Regions from separate parts of the Stenotrophomonas sp. KH_052 genome, predicted to be linked through region 1. Evidence: riboswitches for the same ligand, from Rfam matches in the RefSeq annotation. Region 1 holds a riboswitch; the other holds the start of a gene.
The links. Region 1 has a riboswitch for glycine ahead of AC3ITW_RS19820 (trimeric intracellular cation channel family protein). Riboswitches for the same ligand answer to the same signal wherever they lie in the genome.

Region 1 (5,391 bases):
GATCTTCGAGGCCGGCGCGTTGTCGGCATCGATCAACAGGGCGATGCGCTTTTCCGGTTCGCTCATGGATTCCTCGCGGGCGGTTGCCTGAACCCGAGTATCGCCGATCCGCGCGGGCGCTGACGTGACAACCGCCTGCCGTGCGAAGATGCCAAGCGCTTCCCCCATGCCCCCACTGGAGTGAGTCGATGAGTCGCGAGCGCGTTCCCCACCTGGTTGTTGTCGGCGGCGGTTTTGCCGGTCTCTGGGCCACCCGTGCCCTGGCCCGCGAGCGCATACGCATCACCCTGGTCGACCGCCGCAACCACCATCTGTTCCAGCCGCTGCTCTACCAGGTGGCCACCGCCGGCCTGTCCGCCCCGGATATCGCCGCACCGCTGCGCCACATCCTTGGCCACCAGCGCAATGTGGAAGTGCGCCTCGGCGAAGTGGTCACCATCGACAAGCAGGCCCGGCAGATCCGCATGGCCGATGGCAGCACGCTGGACTACGACACTCTGCTGCTGGCCACGGGTGCCACCCACGCCTACTTCGGCAACGACCAGTGGGCCGATGATGCCCCCGGCCTGAAGACGCTGGACGATGCCATCGCGCTGCGCCGCAAGCTGCTGCTGGCGTTCGAACGTGCCGAGGCCGAACCGGACCCGGCGAAGAAGGCCGCGTGGCTGAGCTTCGCCGTGGTCGGCGGCGGCCCCACCGGTGTCGAACTGGCCGGCACCCTGGCCGAAATCGCGCGGCATACGCTGCGCAACGAGTTCCGCCATATCGATCCGGCCAGCGCCAAGGTGCGGCTGGTCGAAGCCGGCCCGCGCGTGTTGTCTTCGTTCCCGGAAGTGCTTTCGCTGAAGGCACGGCGGCAGCTGGAAAAGCTGGGCGTGGAAGTGTTGACCGGTACCCCGGTGAGCGACATCGACAGCCAGGGTTTCAAGCTCGGTGATCAGTTCGTGCCGGCCCGCACCGTGGTCTGGGCCGCCGGCGTGGCCGCTTCACCGCTGGCGCGCACACTGGACGTGCCGCTGGACCGCGCCGGACGCGTGCAGGTGCAACCCGACCTCACCCTGCCTGACCACCCGGAACTGTTCGTGGCCGGCGATCTGGCCGCGCTGAACCAGGCCAACGGCAAGCCGGTGCCTGGCGTGGCACCCGCCGCCAAGCAGATGGGCAAGTACGTGGCCGAGGTGATCCGCGCGCGCCTGCACGGCAAGGCCGCACCGGGGCCGTTCAAGTACGCCGACTTCGGCAACCTGGCCACCATCGGCCGCATGGCCGCGATCGTGCACCTGGGCAGGCTGCAACTCTCGGGCGTCCTCGCCTGGTGGTTCTGGCTGGCCGCACACGTGTTCTTCCTGATCGGTTTCCGCAACCGCGTCGTGGTGCTGCTGAACTGGGCGGTGGCGTACTGGAGCTACCAGCGCAGCGCGCGCATCATCTTCGGTGACGACCAGGAAGACCGGCGACCCCGACGGTAGTGCCGGCCGCTGGCCGGCTGCTGCGCGGTCGGATCCCTTTCCGCAGGAAAGGGCTCTGACTCCGTCAACATCATCCACGCATGGCGTGGATCTACCGGTTCATCGGGCCGCCCGGCACCCGCTGTTTCGACCAGGTGCGGCAGAAATCCTCCTTCCTCGCGGTGTCGGCAATCTGCGTGCTACTCCAATGCCGGGTGATCCAGATTGTCAGTGCGGTACTGCTGAGATGCCAGCGCAGCATGTCGTGCCTTGGCTGCCGCATCAGGTGGCGGCGTGCAACCCAGAACGCTTCGCGCTCGACATCAGTCGCCTTCTTCAACGCCTCAGGATCGAAGAACCGCGTCGTGAAGCTCCATGGATTCATCGGCTGGAATCCCGTGCGCTGCTCACTGCTGCATGCAGCCACACCACTGGGCGCACGGTCTGCCGGCTGCGGCCGGCCTTCCACCAGCGCCAGCCCGAGCAGGTACAGCAGGCCAGGCAGCAGCGCGATACCGGCGACCAGTACGACGACGGAGATCCATGCTTTGCCGGCGGCACGCATCGCTCTACAGCGCCTTCGGCTTCGGATACCACAGTGCGTTGACGATGACCCAGCGCTGGTCGAAGCGCCCCATGTGGAAGTAGTCGACGAACCACGGGGTTTCCAGCCGCACCGAGGCCGCGTTGCCGGTCACGTCCAGCACCGTGCAGCGGCGGTTCCATTGATCCTTCGGGGTCTTCAGCGCGCCCTGCTTCGTCAACGAGACCAGCTCTTCCTTCGACATGCGGCGCAGGCCCAGTCGTTCGTCGGGTGTATCGCCGAGGACCGCGCGCTTGGCCAGGTCCGGGTGCAGGGAGCGGGCGACGCGTTGCGGGTCGGCCTCCAGCTGGCCGTCGACGTAATCGTGGCAGGTGGCTTCGATGGCCGCGATCGTGGCCGGGTCGGCGGCGGGGCTTGTCGCACCAGCAACAGCGAGCAACATGGCAAGCGTGGACATCCTGGTCTCCAAGGCTGGGGCGGGATGATCATGGCATGGGCGGCGTACTTACCCACGCGTGGCGCGGATCTATTGCATCAGGCCCATTTCGTCGACGCCCAGCTGCATGTACATGAACGCGGCCGCTTCGTCGGTCATCGGCTGGCCCTTCGGGAAACTGTCGAGCCAGGCGGTGATGCGCGCATGCCGATGCTTCAGTGCATCGGCCATCGCGCGCTTTTCCGCGTCGGTGGCACGTTCCTGCATCTCGTCGCGCAGCAGGTCATCGCCGATGCCCCATTTTTCGGCCAGCGGAATCAGGTCGACCAGATCGGGCGGCACCCGGTCACGGCGCAGGTGGATGGGGTCAGCAGTGGCCGGGCCACGCTGCGCGGCCAGCTCTGCGGCGGTTCCGATCTGCCCGTGCTGCAGTGGCGGCGAGGTCGGCGCCTGGGCGCAGGCCGGCAAGGTCATGCAGGTGGTGAACAGCAGCATCCAGCAGGTCTTCATCGGACCAATCCTATGTCCATGGCTGTGGCGATCATGGCATGGGCGGCGTCTCCATCCACGCAAGGCGTGGATCTACAGGACCGGTGCCTGCAGCCAGGCCAGTTTGCGTTCGCGCGGCTGCTGCTTGAGCTGCCATTCGGCGCGCGAGGCGGCGGCCCGGTCCGGGTACTCGCGCACGGCCAGTACGCGCAGCGGCGGCCGCGCCCGGGTGTAACGCGCACCCTTCCCGGCCTGGTGGGCAGCGAAACGCGCGTCCACGTCGGTGCTGATGCCGGCGTAATAGCTGCCATCGCGGCATTCGAGCAGGTACAGGAACCACGGGCGCAGGGACGAGGCCATGGCCGGATTATGCCGTGTTGCACTGCAGCGGATATACTGGCGCCCGAATGCAGGAGAGAGGCGCCGCGCTGGCGCCCGCCGAAGGCGCAGGCTCCCATGATCGCTCAGGCCGGTGGGCTGGAATCCCACCAACCATGCATTCGACTCGCCGAGCTGGAGAGAGGTCACCGGGCATGCCCGGCACGATCCGCCGAAGGGGCACGCGGCCCATGCCGCTGAACTCTCAGGCAAAAGGACAGCGGGAGCGGCACCGGTCATCGTCATCCCGTCATTGCGCAGGCAGTGGCGGTACACGCGCATGGCCGGCCCCACCGCGCCCGGAGCCTGTCCCATGCTGCTGTCCATCATCTACCTGATCGCCATTTCCGCCGAAGCCATGACCGGCGCGCTGTCCGCCGGCCGCCGCCGCATGGACCTGTTCGGTGTGATCATGATCGCCTGCGTTACCGCCCTCGGCGGCGGATCACTGCGCGACATCCTGCTCGGTCACTATCCGCTGGGCTGGGTGAAGCATCCCGAGTACCTGGGCTTCACCGTGTGTGCGGCGCTGATCGCCACCTGGGTCGCACGCTGGATGCACCACTTCCGACGCACCTTCCTGGTGCTCGATGGACTGGGCCTGATCGCCTTCACCCTGATCGGCTGTTCGATCGCACGTGAGGCCGGCCATGCCATGCCGATCGTGCTGATTGCCGGCATGCTGACCGGCGCCTTCGGCGGCGTGCTGCGCGACATCCTCTGCAACGAGGTGCCGCTGATCTTCCAGAAGGAGCTGTACGCGATCATCGCGCTGCTGACCGGCGCGGCCTACCTGTTGCTGCTGCACTGGGGTGTGGCCGACGCTACCGCGATCCTGTGCTGCCTGGGCGGCGGCTTCGCGCTGCGCCTGCTGGCGATCCATTACCGCTGGGAAATGCCGAAGTTCGTGTACCACGACGAAGTGCATTGATTGTTTGACGGTAGTGCCGGCCGCTGGCCGGCAACACGGCACACGCCCTCAGATTCCAGCAGGTTGCCGGCCAGCGGCCGGCACTACCGAATGCGTTGCATGACCATGGTCATGCGGCATTGACCGGGGTGATTGGCTACCATTGTCGCCCCGTCGCTGCTGCGACGGCATCCAGCCACGCCGCGCCCGCGGCCCCGCCAGACACTCCCTCCCCGCTGCCCGTGATGCCGTGAACGCACCGACGGGCCCGCATGTCCCTGCGCGCGCAGGGCGCAGGATGCCCCATGTCTGTCGCCGAAAATTCCCGTTTCCGTCGTGCCCGCCTGTTGTGGGCGGTGCTGGCCATTGCCCTCGCCGCCCTTCTGGCGTGGTGGCTGTGGCCCCGGAATGGCGCCGGCAGCAGCGACGATGCGCCGGGCAAGACGGTGCCGGTACGCGTGGCGCGTGCCAGCGCCGAGCCGCTGGTGCTGCGCCTGAAGGCGGTCGGTACGGTCACCCCGCTGCACAGCGTGGTGGTACGCAGCCGCGTGGATGGCGAACTGCTGCGGCTGCATTTCCAGGAAGGCCAGCAGGTGAAGGCCGGCGATCTGCTGGCGCAGATCGACCCGCGCCCGTATGAAGTGAAGCTGGCACAGGCCCAGGGTACCCAGCAGCAGAATCTGGCCGAGCTGGAGAACGCCGAACGCCAGCTGCAGCGCTACCGCGAACTGCAGAAGCAGAACTACGTGTCCGGGCAGGAATTGAGCGACCAGCAGAGCAAGGTGCGCCAGCTGCAGGGCCGCCGCCTCAGCGATCAGGCGTCTGTTGACGAGGCACGCCTGCAGCTGCAGTACACCCGCATTACCGCACCGGTCAGTGGCCGCGTCGGCTTGCGCCGGCTGGATGTGGGCAACCTGGTGCGTGCCAGCGATGCCGAAGGCTTGGTGACGCTGGCACAGACCGCACCGATCAGCGTGCTGTTCACCGTGCCCGAACCCGAGCTGCCGGCGCTGCTCGATGCCGTGCAGGCGCAACCGGCACTGGCGGTGGAAACCTGGGACCGCGAAGAACGCCGGCAGCTGGCCCGCGGCTCGCTGTCCAGCGTCGACAACCGCATCGATACCACCACCGGCACGTTGAAACTGCGTGCGCACTTCGACAACCACGATCTGGCGCTGTTCCCCAA
Region 2 (5,391 bases), 760 kb from region 1:
GGGATCGGTGCGGCGTTGCTGGTTGTCGTTTTTGCCTTCGGTGGCACCGAGATCGTGGCCGTTGCGGCGGCCGAGACCGAAGATCCGGAGCGCAGCATTGCCCGTGCCATTCGTACCGTGGCCTGGCGCATCCTGGTGTTCTACATCGGCTCGCTGAGCGTGATCATCGCCGTGGTGCCGTGGACCAGCGAGGCGCTGAAGTCGCCGTTCGCTGCGGTGCTGGATATCGCCCGCATTCCGGGCGCGGGTACGGCCATCACCCTGATCGCGGTGATCGCGCTGTTGTCGGCGCTCAATGCCAACCTCTACGGCGCCTCGCGCATGATGTACTCGCTGGCGCAGCGCCGCGAAGCCCCGGCCGTGTTGGGCTGGACCGACCCGCGCCAGGTACCGGTGATCGCCGTGCTGGCCAGCGTGCTGTTCGGCTTTGCCGCCACGGTGATGGAACTGCTGTTCCCGGATCGGGTGCTGCCGGTGCTGCTGAACATCGTCGGTTCCACCTGTCTGCTGGTGTGGACGCTGTCGCTGGTTTCGCAGCTGGTGCTGCGCCGCCGTGCCGACCGACTGGGTACCCGCCTGCCGTTCCGCATGGCCGGATTCCCGTGGCTGACCGTCTGTGCGCTGGCGATCCTGGCACTGATCTTCGGCCTGCTGCTGAGCGAAGCGCATACGCGCCTGCAGTTCCTGTCGATGGTGGCGCTGACTGCCACGATCGCCGCCAGCAGCGCCATCGCACGGCGCATGCGCGAGGCGTGATTGATGTCGCCGGGCATGGCCCGGCGCTACCGATACACCCTGCGCACATGCGGCATGCCATCCTGATCGTGTGGGCCGTCACCAGCCCGTCGACCAGGAGTACCGCATGCTGCGCAGTCGCCCCTTCCTGATGTTCACCGGCCAGGCCGAGGCCGCCCTGGCCCTGTACGCCGAAGCCTTCGCCGATTTCCGCCTGCTGGCAATGCAGCGCCATCCGGACGGCGCCGGTGCCGGCGTGCCGGGGCAGGTGCGCCAGGCCATCTTCCTGCTCGGCGGCACCCATTACCTGTGCTTTGACAGCCTGGATGTGCACGATTTCACATTCTCGCCGTCGATCTCGCTGTTCGTGGAGTGTTCGGGCGCCGAGCAGTTCGAGCGTGCCGCGCGGGTGCTGGGCGAGGGGGGCCACTGGTTGATGCCGGTGGGCGACTATGACTTCAGCAATCGCTATGGCTGGGTGCAGGACCGCTTCGGGGTGTCGTGGCAGTTGAGCCTGGGGCAGATGCCGGATCCGTGAAGCGTTCTGCCGCTGCGCTCGCCGGGCATGGCCCGGCGCTACCGGAAAACAAAAACGGCCCGCTTGCGCGGGCCGTTCTCATTTCCGATGCCGCGATGGCTTACGCCTCGACTTCGTCATCCTTGTAGGCATCGACCGGGATGCAGGCGCACATCACGTTCTTGTCGCCGTACACGTTGTCGACGCGCGCCACCGGCGGCCAGTACTTCTGCAGCTTCAGGCTCGGCAGCGGGAACGCAGCCAGTTCGCGCGGGTAGGCGTGGGTCCACTCGCTGGCGGTCACCGCGGTCGCGGTATGCGGCGCGTTCTTCAGCGGGTTGTCCTCGCGGTCCAGGCGGCCGTCTTCGATCGCGGTGATCTCTTCGCGGATCTGGATCATCGCGTCGATGAAGCGGTCCAGCTCATGCAGCGACTCGCTCTCGGTCGGCTCGACCATCAGCGTGCCGGCCACCGGGAAGCTCAGGGTCGGGGCATGGAAGCCGAAGTCGATCAGGCGCTTAGCCACGTCCTCGGCGCCGATGCCGCTGGTCTTCTCCAGCGGGCGCACGTCCAGGATGCACTCGTGTGCGACCAGGCCGTTGCGGCCGGTGTACAGGGTCTTGAAGTGCGGAGCCAGGCGCTTGGCGATGTAGTTGGCGTTGAGCTGGGCGACCTGGGTGGCCTTGCGCAGGCCTTCGGTGCCCATCATCGCGATGTACATCCAGCTGATCGGCAGGATCGACGCGCTGCCGAAGCTGGCTGCGCTGACCATACCGACCGGGCCGTGGTCGCCCAGCTTGCCCGGCAGGAACGGCGCCAGGTGCTCCTTGACCGCACACGGGCCAACGCCCGGGCCGCCGCCGCCGTGCGGGATGCAGAAGGTCTTGTGCAGGTTCAGGTGGGAAACGTCCGAACCCCACTTGCCCGGCTTGGCCACGCCGACCAGGGCGTTCATGTTGGCACCGTCGGTGTACACCTGGCCGCCGTGCTTGTGGATGATCTCGCAGATCTCCACCACCTCTTCCTCGAACACGCCGTGCGTGGACGGGTAGGTCATCATGATCGCGGCCAGGCGGTCGCTGTACTTCTCGGCGTTGAGGCGGATGTCCTCGACGTCGACGTTGCCGTTGGCATCGGTCTTGGTCACCACCACCTTCATGCCGCACATCTGTGCCGATGCCGGGTTGGTGCCGTGCGCCGAATCCGGGATCAGGCAGATGTCACGATGGTCTTCGCCGCGCGAGCGGTGGTAGGCACGGATCGCCAGCAGGCCGGCGTACTCGCCCTGCGCGCCGGAGTTCGGCTGCAGGCTCACCGCGTCGTAGCCGGTGCATTCCACCAGCATCGCTTCCAGCGAGTCGATCAGTTCCTTGTAGCCCAGCGCCTGGTCGGCCGGCACCAGCGGATGGATCTGCGAGAACTCCGGCCAGGTCACCGGGATCATCTCGGCGGTGGCATTGAGCTTCATCGTGCACGAGCCCAGCGGGATCATCGTGCGGTCCATCGCCAGGTCCTTGTCGGCCAGCGAACGCAGGTAGCGCAGCAGTTCGTGCTCGCTGTGGTGGGTGTTGAACACCGGATGGGTCAGGAATTCAGACTGGCGCAGCAGGCCGGCCGGCAGTGCGTCGGCAGTGCTGGCATCCAGTGCGTCCACATCCAGCAAAGCACCGAACACCGAAGCCACGGCGACGATGTCGGCGCGGGTGGTGGTTTCGTCCAGGCTGATACCGACCGAGTCGCTGTCGATCGCGCGCAGGTTGTAACCGGCGGCACGGGCCTTGGCGTGGATCTCTTCGGCGTGCACGCCGGTGACATGCAGGGTGTCGAAGAAGTCACCACCGACCTGCACGCCGGCCTTGCGCAGTGCCGCAGCCAGGATCGAGGCCAGGCGGTGGGTGCGGCGGGCGATGCGGGTCAGGCCTTCCGGGCCGTGGTAGACGGCATACATCGAGGCCATCACCGCCAGCAGCACCTGCGCGGTGCAGATGTTGGAGGTGGCCTTCTCGCGACGGATGTGCTGCTCGCGGGTCTGCAGGGTCAGGCGGTAGGCCGGGTTGCCCTGTGCGTCGATCGACACACCGATCAGGCGGCCCGGCATCGAACGCTTGTAGGCATCGCGGCAGGCCATGAACGCCGCATGTGGGCCACCGAAGCCGAACGGCACGCCGAAACGCTGGCTGTTGCCGACCACGATGTCCGCGCCCCATTCGCCGGGGGCAGCCAGCAGGGTCAGCGCCAGCAGGTCGGTGGCCACCGCCACCAGGCCGCCGCGTGCGTGCACGGCATCGACCAGCGCCTTGTAATCGCCCACCTGGCCGAAGGTATCCGGGTACTGCAGCAGCAGGCCGAAGCTGTCCGCTTCCAGCGCTTCGGCCGGCGTACCCACGCGCAGCACGATGCCCATCGGTTCGGCGCGGGTGCGCAGCAGTTCCAGCGTCTGCGGGTGCACGGCGTCGTGCACGAAGAAGGTGTCCGACTTCGACTTGGCCGAACGCTTGGCCAGGGTCATCGCTTCGGCGGCGGCGGTCGCTTCGTCCAGCAGCGAGGCGTTGGCGATTTCCATGCCGGTGAGGTCGGCGCACAGGGTCTGGAAGTTGATCAGCGCTTCCATGCGGCCCTGCGAGATTTCCGCCTGGTACGGGGTGTAGGCGGTGTACCAGGCCGGGTTTTCCAGGATGTTGCGCAGGATCACGTTCGGCGTGTGGGTACCGTAGTAGCCCTGGCCGATGAAGCTGCGCAGTACGGTGTTCTTGTCGGCGATCGCGCGGATCTTCGCCAGCGCCTGCACTTCGGTGATCGACTCCGGCAGCGCCAGCGGTGCCGGCGACTTGATCTTGGCCGGCACGATGGCATCGGTCATCGCATCCAGCGAGGCGTGGCCGATGACGCCGAGCATCTGTGCGATCTCGGCATCGTTGGGGCCGATGTGGCGCTCGACGAAGGCCGAATGATGCTCGAGCTCACGCAGGGAAGGGGTGTTCTGGGACATGGCGAAGGATCCGTCAGGAAAGGGCACACGCACGGGCACAAGCCGCCGGTCGGCGGTCTGCGGGGCGCCCCTCTGTCCTTTTGCCTGAGAGTTTAAAAGCGCGGCGGACCGCAGCTTCGTGCCCCTTCGGCGCCGGATCGAACCGGTCTCTCCAGAGTTCTGTTACGGGTGGTATCGGGCCTGAGCGATTACGGGCGTTGCGCCTTCGGCAGCGGTGTTCCGCTTCTCCCACCGTGTTGCCCGCCGATTATAGCCCGTTGCGCGCCGGCCGGCCGCTCCCGGGAGGCGCCGCTGCGCCTGAATGGCCGATGGCCCGGCCGTGCGTTTTGTGCATCCGTGCATGGCGCGGGGCGCAATCCCCACCTATGATGGGCGGATACCCGAATTCATCTGGCGCTGTCCCTGTTTCAGGGGACTGGCGCCCGCCGTGCGTGCCGCGCATGGCCCTGCCGGACGCCTCTCCATGACCGCCGCTGTTGCTCCTTCCACCCGCCGCATGGCCCTGCTGCTTGCTGGCCTGGCCATGTTCGGTCCGTTCTCGATCGACACCATCTTCCCGGCGTTCCCGCAGCTGGCCCAGCGCCTGGCGGTGGACGAAGTGGCGGTGCAGCAGACCATCAGCGTGTACCTGCTGTTCTACGGCCTGATGAGCCTGGCCCATGGCCCGCTGTCCGATGCCTGGGGCCGCAAGCGGGTGATCCTCGGCGGCCTGGTGATATTCGTCGGCGCCTCAGTCGGCTGTGCGCTGTCCACTGACCTGACCACGCTGCTAGGCTTCCGCGCACTGCAGGGCTTGTCGGCAGGTGTCGGCATGATCGTCGGCCGAGCGGTGATCCGCGACCTGTACCACGGCCATGACGCACAGCGGCTGATGAGCCAGGTGTCGATGCTGTTCGGCATCGCCCCGGCGATCGCCCCGATCATCGGTGGCTGGATCCTGCTCAGCGGCGCTGGCTGGCCGTTGATCTTCTGGTTCCTGGTGGTGTTCGCGCTGGTGCTGCTGGCGGCCACTGCACGCTACCTGCCGGAAACCCATCCGGTCGAGGCGCGCGTGCCGTTGTCACCGCGCGTGCTGCTGCGCGACTACGTTCGCATCGGCTTCAATCCGCGTTTCCTGCGCCTGGCGTTGGCCGGCAGCATCGGCTTCGGT

Region 2: it holds a riboswitch for glycine, as region 1 does, so the genes downstream of both, gcvP (aminomethyl-transferring glycine dehydrogenase) here and AC3ITW_RS19820 (trimeric intracellular cation channel family protein) in region 1, are expected to answer to the same signal.

What each region holds. Positions count from the first base shown of each region.
Region 1 covers NZ_CM174475.1:4,329,613-4,335,003, forward strand. The annotation lists gene AC3ITW_RS19790 (NYN domain-containing protein) at 1-66, opposite strand, end outside; gene AC3ITW_RS19795 (NAD(P)/FAD-dependent oxidoreductase) at 189-1,469, shown strand; gene AC3ITW_RS19800 (hypothetical protein) at 1,561-2,013, opposite strand; gene AC3ITW_RS19805 (nuclear transport factor 2 family protein) at 2,018-2,449, opposite strand; gene AC3ITW_RS19810 (hypothetical protein) at 2,519-2,938, opposite strand; gene AC3ITW_RS19815 (GIY-YIG nuclease family protein) at 3,011-3,277, opposite strand; glycine riboswitch at 3,318-3,407, shown strand; glycine riboswitch at 3,421-3,526, shown strand; gene AC3ITW_RS19820 (trimeric intracellular cation channel family protein) at 3,609-4,226, shown strand; gene AC3ITW_RS19825 (MdtA/MuxA family multidrug efflux RND transporter periplasmic adaptor subunit) at 4,511-5,391, shown strand, end outside.
Region 2 covers NZ_CM174475.1:3,569,330-3,574,720, reverse strand. The annotation lists gene AC3ITW_RS16500 (amino acid permease) at 1-756, shown strand, start outside; gene AC3ITW_RS16495 (VOC family protein) at 863-1,273, shown strand; gene gcvP (aminomethyl-transferring glycine dehydrogenase) at 1,374-4,241, opposite strand; glycine riboswitch at 4,304-4,406, opposite strand; gene AC3ITW_RS16485 (multidrug effflux MFS transporter) at 4,705-5,391, shown strand, end outside.